3 regions of the Zobellella aerophila genome follow, and region 3 is predicted to be linked to each of the others. Evidence: predicted binding sites of a transcription regulator. Region 3 holds the regulator's gene; each other region holds the start of a gene.
The links. Region 3 encodes LexA, which represses DNA repair genes until DNA is damaged. Its sites were predicted from a motif close to ANCTGTNTNNNNANACAGNT; they were not measured.
Positions count from the first base shown of each region.

Region 1 (3,515 bases), on a different contig from region 3:
GGCTGTTCTGCCTGAGTATCTTCAAGCTCCACAGAAACCGTTTCCACCGGCACTTCTTCCTGCTCGGGGGCCTGTTCTGTTTCAACCTGGTGCTTTTTGCTGCTCATGTCGTCTCCCATCTGTGTTATTCAGCTTTTGCCTATATGGGGTCTCTGATTAGAGTTTCAAGTCTTGAATTGCACGGCTAGAATAGCCTGCAACGGAGTCCGCCAGGGAATTGCGCTTTCGCACCCATCACCAGCCAGGCATATCGCATCTATGGAAACCAGCTTCAACACCATCGCCCTTATCGGCAAACCGGATCACCAGGGTGCCAACCAGACCCTGGTCGCGCTGCACCACTACCTGAACCAATTCAATCTGAATATCGTTATCGAGCGACGGGTGGGCGAACAACTCAACCTGGATAATGTCGAACTGCTGGAAATGGTCGAGCTGGGCGAGCGGGCCGATCTCGCCATAGTGGTTGGCGGTGACGGCAATATGCTGGGGGCCGCCCGGGTGCTGGCCCGTTACGATGTCGCTGTGGTCGGCGTCAACCGGGGCAATCTGGGCTTCTTGACCGACTTGTCGCCGGACAGCTTCGAGGAGCCGCTCGAACGGCTGCTGACCGGGGATTTTCAGACCGAATACCGCTTCCTGCTGGAGGCTCAGGTGCACCGGCATGGCCAGTTGAAGGCCAGTAACACCGCCATGAACGAAGCGGTGCTGCACCCGGGGCAGATTGCCCATATGATCGAGTTCGAGGTCTATATCAACGGCAACTTCATGTACAGCCAACGGGCCGACGGCATGATAGTGGCGACCCCCACCGGCTCCACCGCCTATTCGCTATCCGCCGGGGGCCCTATCCTCACCCCCAACCTCAATGCCATGACGCTGGTGCCCATGTTTCCCCACACCCTGAGCTGCCGACCCATCGTCATCGATGCGGACGCCCAGATTAAACTGATGGTCGCCCCGACCAACAAAACCGATCAGATGTTGGTGAGCTGTGACGGTCATGTGTCGCTGGCGGTACAACCCGGCGATGAGATCCATATCAGCAAGAGCCCCTACAAACTACGTCTATTACACCCCCGAGGCCACAGCTACTTTGATGTGCTGCGCAGCAAGCTCGGCTGGGGCAGCAAGCTGTTTTGACTACGGGTTACCCCGCTTGAGCCGACAAACCTGTGTATACACATAGCGGCGGGGTTGCCGCTCCCACAAGCGCCGCCACTCCCGCAAAGCAGCCCTCAACCCTGACTCTTGCCACTGTACAAAAGCCCAGTATACTGTATCGACATACAGCATATTTCCGTGCAGGGATTCATCATGTTGCTACAGCTCACCATCAACAATTTCGCCATTGTCTCCTTCCTGGAGCTCGACTTACGGCCGGGAATGACCAGCATTACCGGCGAGACCGGGGCCGGTAAATCCATCGCCATCGATGCCCTCGCCCTGGCACTGGGGGAGCGGGCCGATGCTGACTCTGTCCGACCCGGGGCCGAAAAAGCCGAGATCAGCGCCCGCTTCCGCATCGATAAGCTGCCCAAGGTCAAGACCTGGCTGTGCGCCCAGGAGCTGGATGAACAGGACGAATGCATACTGCGCCGGACCCTGAGCAAGGAAGGCCGTTCCCGCGGCTACATCAATGGCACGCCCGTGCCGCTGGCTCAGCTCAAGGCCCTGGGCCAGCTGCTGGTCAATATTCACGGTCAACATGCCCACCAGGAGCTGCAAAAGCCCGACTACCAACGCACCCTGCTCGACGCCTATGCCGGCCACCATCAGTTGCTGCAACAGGTCAGTCGGGGCTACCAGCACTGGCGTCAGCTCAGTAACGAGCGCAAACAACTGCAGGCCGAGCAGGGTCAGTGGGAAGCCCAACGCCAGTTGCTGCAATATCAGGTGGCCGAGCTGGATGAACTGGCCCTGGCCGATGACGAATTCCCCACCCTGGAGGCCGAACATAAGCGCCTGGCCAATGGCGCAGAGCTGCTCAACGACTGTCAGCTGGCGCTTAATATCCTCGGTGACGGTGAAGAAGCCAATGCCCTCGCCCTGCTGCAACAGGGCCTGAAGACCCTGATCGATCTCTGCCAGATGGATGAACGCCTGAACCCGGCGCTGGAGCTGGTGCAAGGCAGCCTGATCCAGCTGGAAGAAGGCCACAGCGAGCTAAACCGCTATTTTGACCGGCTCGAGCTGGACCCCGAACGGCTGTATGATATAGAGGCTCGCTTAAGCAAGGTGATGGAGCTGGCCCGCAAGCACCATGTACCACCGGCCGAACTGGCCGTTTTCCACCAGGAGATCCGCCGCCAGCTGGAACAAATGGAGCAGAACGACTCCCGGCTGCATGGCCTGGATGAAGAGGTGGAGCTGGCTAAAAGCGAATTTTTGCAAGCCTCGGAGCGACTGAGCCAGAGCCGGCAGCGATATGCCGAATCGCTCAACACGCAAATCACCCGGAGCCTGCATCAACTCAGCATGGAACGTGGCCGTTTCGAGATCCGGGTCGATACCGACGCCCATGCCGGCTACTCTCCGCTCGGCATCGACAGAGTCGATTTCCTGGTCAGCACCAACCCCGGGCAACCCTTGAGCCCGCTGGCCAAGGTTGCCTCCGGTGGCGAGCTTTCCCGCATCAGCCTGGCCATCCAGGTGATCACCGCCCAGAAGGTGGAAACCCCCACCCTTATTTTCGATGAGGTTGATGTCGGTGTGAGCGGCCCCACCGCCGCCGTGGTAGGCAAGTTATTACGCCAGCTGGGCGAATCCACCCAGGTGCTGGTGATCACCCACCTGCCCCAGGTGGCGGGCAATGGCCATCAGCATTTCTTTGTCAGCAAGAGCAGCGACGCCAACGACACCCAGACCCATATGCACGAGCTGGACACCTCCAGCCGCCTGCAAGAGCTGGCCCGCCTGCTCGGCGGCAACAAGATAACCGCCAACACCCTGGCCAACGCCCGGGAATTATTGGTGGAGTAGCCGCCTCCGCACTTGTGAACGGCGCGACCCCGGGGCGATAAACCATAACGATATGCTACACCTTATCGCGGCGGGGCCGCAGCTCCCACAAGATCGGCGCGCCTACTTAAACCAGCCTTCTGGCGGCGCCGAGTACGATATCAATAGCCTGTTGCTCGGCTTTTTGCATGGTTGTTTCATCAGGAATCTCTTGCTGGGTGCGATTAACGATCACCCCGGCCACGCAGCCGGCCTTTAACCCCTGGCTGGCACACATGGTAAACAGGGTGGCCGACTCCATCTCGTAGTTCAGCACCCCCATAGCCTGCCACTCTTTCATACTGCCCTGATATTTCCGCAGCACCCGGGCTGAATAGGTGTCATAACGTTCCTGTCCCGGATAAAAGGTATCGGACGAGGCCGTCACCCCCACATGCGGGCTAATCCCCAATTCCCGCGCAGCGTCTACCAAGGCACAGGTGCAATCAAAATTCGCCACCGCCGGGAACTCCATTGGCGCAAAATGGCTGCTGGCGCCATCGAGGCGCACCGAC
Region 1 covers NZ_BAABCX010000001.1:1,516,481-1,519,995, forward strand. The annotation lists gene grpE (nucleotide exchange factor GrpE) at 1-107, opposite strand, end outside; gene nadK (NAD(+) kinase) at 259-1,143, shown strand; gene recN (DNA repair protein RecN) at 1,318-2,982, shown strand; gene udp (uridine phosphorylase) at 3,089-3,515, opposite strand, start outside.
Region 1: recN (DNA repair protein RecN) is a predicted target of LexA. The motif match lies at 1,172-1,191, and genes of this name have one in related genera.

Region 2 (3,515 bases), on a different contig from region 3:
ACATTAGCGATGCGCTGGATGTGACCGGAGGCGGCGGCGCTGCCGCAGACCCCCTTGCCCATGGGAATGCGGACACAGGCGGGCTTTCCCTGGAAGGGGCCCAGCACCAGGGTGTCCCGTTCCCGTAAATAAAACCCGACCCAGTTGATATCATCCAGGGCCAGGTTGAGCAGGGCTGACAGGTTGGCGAGTTTGGCAATCCGATTGGGCTCACCGTCACACAAGGCTAATGCCTGTTGGGTAAGGCTTTGGTAAAATGCAGATTTTTCAGTCATAAAGGGAATGCGGCCGTTAATTTTCGCCTAACTTACCTGCCCTTTGCCAAAATGAAAACCAGATATGGTGATTGATGGATAAAAAAAACCTAATGCTGCCGGTTTTACAGTGGCCCGATCTGGTGCGCATGATGAAGCGCCATCGTAAGTTACTGATCTATGCCCATATGGTCGCGCTGATCGGCACCCTGCTGGCGGTACCCGTGCCCCTGTTGATGCCGCTGCTGGTCGATGAGGTGCTGCTCGACATGCCCGGCACTTTGCTGGCCGGCCTGGATTATCTGCTGCCTGCCGCCTGGCAAACCGGGGTGGGCTATATCCTGGCGGTGCTGGCGCTTACCCTGCTGCTGCGCGGTCTGGCGTTGGTGTTTAACATTATCCAGGGGCGTCATTTTGCCCGGGTGGCCAAGCATATCACCTTTCAGATCCGTCGACGGCTGGCCCGCCAGCTGATGAAGACCTCGCTGCGCTCTTTCGAGGCCATCGGCGCCGGCAGTGTCAGCTCCCATTATGTGACCGACGTGGAGACCCTGGACAAATTTTTGGGGGAAACCCTGAGCCGGCTGCTGATCAGCCTGCTGAGCGTGGTGGGCACGGCGGTCATCCTGTTGCTGATCAACTGGCAGCTGGGGTTGTTTATCCTGTTGCTCAATCCGGTGGTGGTCTTTTTCTCCAGCCGTATCGGGGCCAAGGTAAAACGTTTAAAGCGCCAGGAGAACGGTGCCTTCGAGCTGTTTCAGCAGGCCCTGGTAGAGACCCTGGATGGCATCCATGAAATCCGCGCCGCCAACCGGGAGCGGCATTATCTGCTGCGGGTCATCGATCGTGCCCGGGGGGTGAGGGATACCGCCATCGAATATGCCTGGAAGAGCGAAGCCGCGGGGCGAGCCAGTTTCCTGCTGTTTTTATCGGGAGTCGAGCTGTTCCGCGCCGTGGGCATGATCATGGTGCTTTATACGGATCTGACCGTGGGCCAGATCTTCGCCGTGTTCAGCTACCTCTGGTTTATGATGGGGCCGGTGCAGGAACTGCTCAATATGCAGTATTCCTTTTATGCGGCCAGTGCTGCCCTCACTCGCATCAACAGCCTGCTGAGTCTGGGCGGCGAGCCCCAGGAGAGAAGCGGCAGCAACCCCTTTGCGGGCGCCGTCACCCTGCCGATCGAGGTCAGCAACCTTAGCTTTTCTTATAATGGTGAGCGCAAGGTACTGGATAATGTCAGCCTGGTTATCGAGGCGGGTGAAAAGGTGGCGCTGGTGGGAGCCAGCGGCGGCGGTAAGTCCACCTTCATTCAGCTGTTGCTCGGTTTGTATCCTGCCGATAAGGGTGAAATCCGCTTCGGCGGCCTGAGCTCGGATGACATCGGTTTCGCCACCATCAGGGAGCATGTGGCAAGCGTGCTGCAGCAACCGGTGCTGTTTAACGATACGGTCAGGGCCAACCTCTGCCTCGGCGACCAGCATGACGACCCGGCGCTGTGGCAGGCGCTGCGGGTCGCCCAGCTGGACGAAGTGGTCGCCGCCATGGAGCGGGGGCTGGATACCGAGATCGGCCGCCGTGGTGTGCGCTTGTCCGGTGGCCAGCAACAACGGCTGGCCATCGCCCGCATGGTGTTGAAGGATCCGGCGATCGTGATCCTGGATGAGGCGACCTCGGCGCTGGACACGGAAACCGAACAGAAACTGCATCAGGCACTGGCCAGTTTCTTGCACAAGCGCACTACCCTGATAGTGGCGCATCGTCTAAGCTCCGTGCGTCAGGCCGATCGGGTGCTGGTATTTGAAGATGGACGGATCAGCCAGGCCGGCACCCACCATGAACTGCTGGCCCAACCTGGCCTGTACCGGACCCTGTATTACTGACTCAGGCAACCGCCTTGACGGTGTCGGGTGATTTTTCCTTCTCCCTGGCGGGCTTTTTCTTGCTCAAGCCATTGAGCTTGTCCTGGGATTGAGCCAGGAACAGGGCCAGGGCCTCCCTGTCCTGTTCATTCAGCTCAACTGGGCCGGTGGCCAGCAGCTCCTCTATTTGGTCCGCCAGATCAAGCAGACGATCATAGGCATCCGCCTCTTTTTTATCGGTAAAGGTCATTTTTGTTATCCCGTTTCGTACTACCAGGTATTGCAGGGTAACGGCCATCTCAGTCTCCGGCAAAGCATGTATATAAACACAGTATAATTCCTCAATGTTAAATGCAAGTGGTGCTTGGCAAAGTTGGTACGGCTCAGTACTCTTGTGCCATGAACGAAACTCCCGCTACCGAACGCAGTGTGATGACCTGCCCAAGCTGTGACTTGGTGGTTATTATTGAAACCCTGAATACCCGGGCCGACGGCTATTGTCCCCGTTGCGCCGAGCACCTTTTCTCCGGCAGCCAGACCAGCCGCCGCCATCATCTGGCCCTGGCCATCACCGGATTGCTGCTGTTGTGGCCATCGGTCGTGGAAAACCTGTTTCAGCTCTATCTGGCCGGCAAGATGATCGACGTCACCATGCTTAAGGGCATCTTACTGCTGTGGCGGCAGGATTACTGGTTCGTGTCCGGCCTGGTGGCCTGGTGCGGGCTGCTGGCCCCACTCGGGCTTTTTACCGGCATCATACTGCTGTCAGTCGATATCTGGCCCCGGCGCATGCTGGTCAGCCTGCTGGTGCTGGTCAACCATTGCCGGGAATGGTCCATGGTGGAGGTCTTTGTGATCAGCCTGATGGTGGCTATCTTCAAACTGATCGATGTGGCCGATCTTACCCTCGGCCCAGCCCTGGTACCGCTGGCGGCGCTGATGATGTTGATCACCCTGATACACCGCCTCTATGATCCGGAAATCTACTGGCGTCGGCTGGATCTGCTGCCCGTTCACGTCGAAGGGAGAGGTGATGAGTAAGCTACAACCACCTGCGCTGCTCGGCTGTCATCGTTGCCACAAGTTGGTGCGCTGGCGGGAACAGAGCGCCTGCCCCCGTTGCGGCGCCCACCTGCATCTGCGTACCCCCCGCTCGCTCAGTTGGACCTGGGCCTGGCTGATTTCCGCCAGCGCCCTGATGCTGCCGGCCAATCTGCTGCCGATAACCCGCCTGCAGACCTTCGGCATGGTAGACGAGGACACCATCTTTTCCGGGGTGATGAGCCTCTATCGTAACGATATGCCCGGCATCGCTACCATAGTGCTGGTGGCCAGCGTGATCGTGCCCTTGTTCAAGATCCTGGGCCTGTCCTGGATCTGCCTGCGTCTGAAGGTCGGC
Region 2 covers NZ_BAABCX010000001.1:670,507-674,021, reverse strand. The annotation lists gene ABD806_RS03105 (GAF domain-containing protein) at 1-275, opposite strand, end outside; gene ABD806_RS03100 (ABC transporter ATP-binding protein) at 368-2,137, shown strand; gene ABD806_RS03095 (YebG family protein) at 2,139-2,414, opposite strand; gene ABD806_RS03090 (paraquat-inducible protein A) at 2,516-3,157, shown strand; gene ABD806_RS03085 (paraquat-inducible protein A) at 3,150-3,515, shown strand, end outside.
Region 2: ABD806_RS03095 (YebG family protein) is a predicted target of LexA. The motif match lies at 2,431-2,450, and genes of this name have one in related genera.

Region 3 (3,515 bases):
TATGCCAGCTCCCTGTATTCAGGCGCCAGCCTGGAAGCCTGCCCGGAATTGGCCGGACTGGGGCAAAAGGCGTTGGGTGAGCTGTTGTTTGAACACCCCGGGCTGGCGCGCAGCCAGTTTGAGTTTGCCGGTCTGGGCCATGAGGCACGGGTGGCGCTGGCCCAACGCATCGAGCTGCCTCTGGCGGCGGACTTTCCCCTGTGGGGCCGGCGTTCCACCCTGCAGGCCGGTGGTGCCCGGGTGTTGGTCACCGAGCTTTTCCTACCCCAGGCCCAGGCCTATCAGGAGCAACTATCATGACGACCATGACGCGTCCGCGCTGGCGTGCCTATATGGCGCTGGCGCGACTGGATAAACCCATTGGCACCCTGCTGTTACTCTGGCCCACCCTGTGGGCCATCTGGATTGCTGGTCAGGGGCGTCCGGATCCCTGGGTGCTGCTGGTGTTTGTGGTGGGGGTGTTTTCCATGCGTTCGGCGGGCTGTGTGATTAATGACTTTGCCGACAGGAAGATCGATGGCCATGTCAAGCGCACCCAGGCCCGTCCCCTGGCATCGGGCGAGCTGACGGCACGCCAGGCTCTCGGCTTGTTTGTCCTGCTGGTGTTGGCTTCCTTTATGCTGGTATTGACCACCAACAGCCTGACCATCAAGCTGGCCTTTGCCGGCCTGGGGTGGGCGGCGCTCTATCCCTTTATGAAGCGGGTTACCCATTTACCGCAACTCTTCCTGGGTATCGCTTTTTCCTGGGGGATCCCCATGGCTTTTGCCGCCCAGAGCAATGCCCTGCCGGTCGGGCTGTGGCTGCTGTTTGCCGCCAACCTGACCTGGACGGTGGCCTACGATACCATGTACGCCATGGTGGACAGGGACGACGATCTGAAGATAGGCGTCAAATCCACCGCCATTCTGTTCGGCCGGCGCGACAAGCTGATCGTCGGCCTGCTGCAGCTGGCTACCCTGCTGCTGCTGCTGTGGGCCGCCCAGGTATTCGCCCTGGGCGGCGCCTTCTATTGGGGCTTGCTGGCGGCGGCGGCGTTGTTTGTCTATCAGCAGCGGCTGATCAGGGACAGGGAAAGGATGGCTTGTTTCCAGGCCTTCCTGAACAATAACTATGTCGGCCTGACGATCTTCGCCGGCCTGATCCTGGCCCTGCTGTAACCATCCATGTTGTCCGGCCAGCCAGTTGGCCGGTTTATCCCTCCCGTCTGGAAATGTCCGCCGGGCATTTAGCCCTTGCCCTCCTGAATTTACTGGATATACTGACAGTTAGCTGTATAAAAAAACAGGTCTCATGATGAAAACCCTTACCCCTCGCCAAACCCAGGTTCTGGATATTATCAAAGCGCATATGCAACAAACCGGTATGCCGCCCACCCGCGCCGAAATCGCCAACATCCTAGGGTTTCGTTCCGCCAATGCCGCCGAAGAGCATCTGAAGGCCCTGGCCAAGAAAGGGGTGATCAGCGTGATGCCCGGCACCTCCCGCGGTATCCGCCTGCTGCAGGAGGAGGAGCCGGAGGTGGTGAACCCGGATAGCGGGTTGCCCCTGATCGGCCGGGTCGCCGCGGGTGAACCCATCCTGGCCCAGCAGCATATCGAAAGCTATTACCAGCTGGATCCATCGCTGTTCCGCCCCCAAGCCGACTTCTTGCTGCGGGTAAGCGGCATGAGTATGAAGAACATCGGTATCATGGACGGTGACTTGCTGGCGGTACACAAGACCCAGGATATTCACAACGGGCAGGTGGTGGTGGCCCGGCTTGATGACGAGGTCACCGTCAAGCGCTTCCAGCGCAAGGGCAACCAGGTCAGCCTGCTGCCGGAAAACGAAGAGCTCTCGCCCATCGAAGTGGATCTGCGCCAGCAGGAGTTGATTATCGAAGGCCTGGCGGTAGGCGTTATTCGTAACAGCGAAGGTTTTTGAACCGGGCCTGAACCTGTCCGAGGGGGCGGCTCAGTCCGGCCCTTGGGCTCCCCGTTGGTAAGCACTCAACTCCCGGCATGGTTATGCCGATCTTCTTTCCGGCTTTGTCGTACGGCTCCCACTTTTTTCTCCTTTCATTTTTTACATTTTTTAAATCAATGCTTTACTTATGATGAGCTGAACCATGGATGCGGTTGTTCAGTTAGCACTGACTCTCTTTTGAGTGCGCCAAAAATAAAGGAATAAAAATTTGGGGGTGCGTGTGAAGCTGCTTTTATTGCTCTTGTCCTTGCCGACGAGTCTGCCGGTTTTGGCAAATTCTCGCTTTAATATGACGCCGGGGGTCACCGATATCAGCCGGCAGGTCTACGACCTGCATATGACCATACTGCTGATCTGCGTGGTGATCGGCATCCTGGTGTTCGGGGCCATGTTCTGGGCCATTATTCACCATCGCAAATCCAAAGGGGCGAAGGCGGCGCAATTTCATGAGAGTACCAGGGTTGAAATTCTCTGGACCCTGATCCCGTTTCTGATCCTGATCGCCATGGCGGTGCCCGCCACCCGTACCCTGATCGCCATGGAGGACCCCAGCCAGTCTGATCTTACCGTCCAAATTACCGGCTCCCAGTGGAAGTGGCATTACCGTTACTTCGATCAGGGTGTCGAATTCTACAGCCTGCTGGCTACCTTGCCGCAGGAGATCAACGGTAGCCTGAGCAAGGCCGGTAATTATCTGCTGGAGGTGGATCGGCCCCTGGTATTGCCGACCGATCGCAAGATCCGTTTCCTGATCACCTCCGACGATGTCATCCATTCCTGGTGGGTGCCGGCGTTTGCGGTCAAGAAAGACGCCATTCCCGGTTTTATCAACGAGGCCTGGACCCGGATCAACACCCCGGGCATGTACCGGGGTCAGTGCGCCGAGCTGTGCGGCAAGGACCATGCGTTTATGCCGATAGTGGTGGATGCGCGCGAGCCTGAACAGTTTGCCCAGTGGCTGGCGCAAACCAAGACCCGGCAGGCAGAGGCCAAGGCGGCGGAACAGGCCTTGGCGGCGATGGAGATGACCCGGGATGAATTGATGAGCCTGGGGGAGCAAGTATATCTGCGGAGCTGCGCCGCCTGTCATCAGGCCGGTGGCGAGGGACTCCCGGGGGCCTTCCCGGCGTTGAAAGGCAGTGAACTCATCCTGCAGGACAGGGCGGCCCATATCGACGTAGTGCTGCACGGCAAGGCGGGAACCGCCATGCAGAACTTTGACAAACAGCTGGCGCTGAAAGAGCTGGCTGCGGTGATCACCTATGAACGCAACGCCTGGGGCAATGATACCGGTGATCTGGTGCAGCCCGGGGATATAGCTGCGGCACGGCAGGGACAATAGGGGGCAGGGATGACACAGCAAGACAGGACACAAACGGCCGATGGGCATCTGGAAGTCGAACATGCCCATCATGGCCCGGCCAAGGGTATAGGCCGCTGGCTGTTTACCACCAACCATAAGGACATCGGCAGCATGTATCTGCTGTTCAGCCTGACCATGTTCCTGGTTGGGGGCAGCATGGCCATGGTGATCAGGGCCGAGTTGT
Region 3 covers NZ_BAABCX010000003.1:233,079-236,593, forward strand. The annotation lists gene ABD806_RS12625 (chorismate--pyruvate lyase family protein) at 1-300, shown strand, start outside; gene ubiA (4-hydroxybenzoate octaprenyltransferase) at 297-1,160, shown strand; gene lexA (transcriptional repressor LexA) at 1,297-1,926, shown strand; gene coxB (cytochrome c oxidase subunit II) at 2,237-3,310, shown strand; gene ctaD (cytochrome c oxidase subunit I) at 3,320-3,515, shown strand, end outside.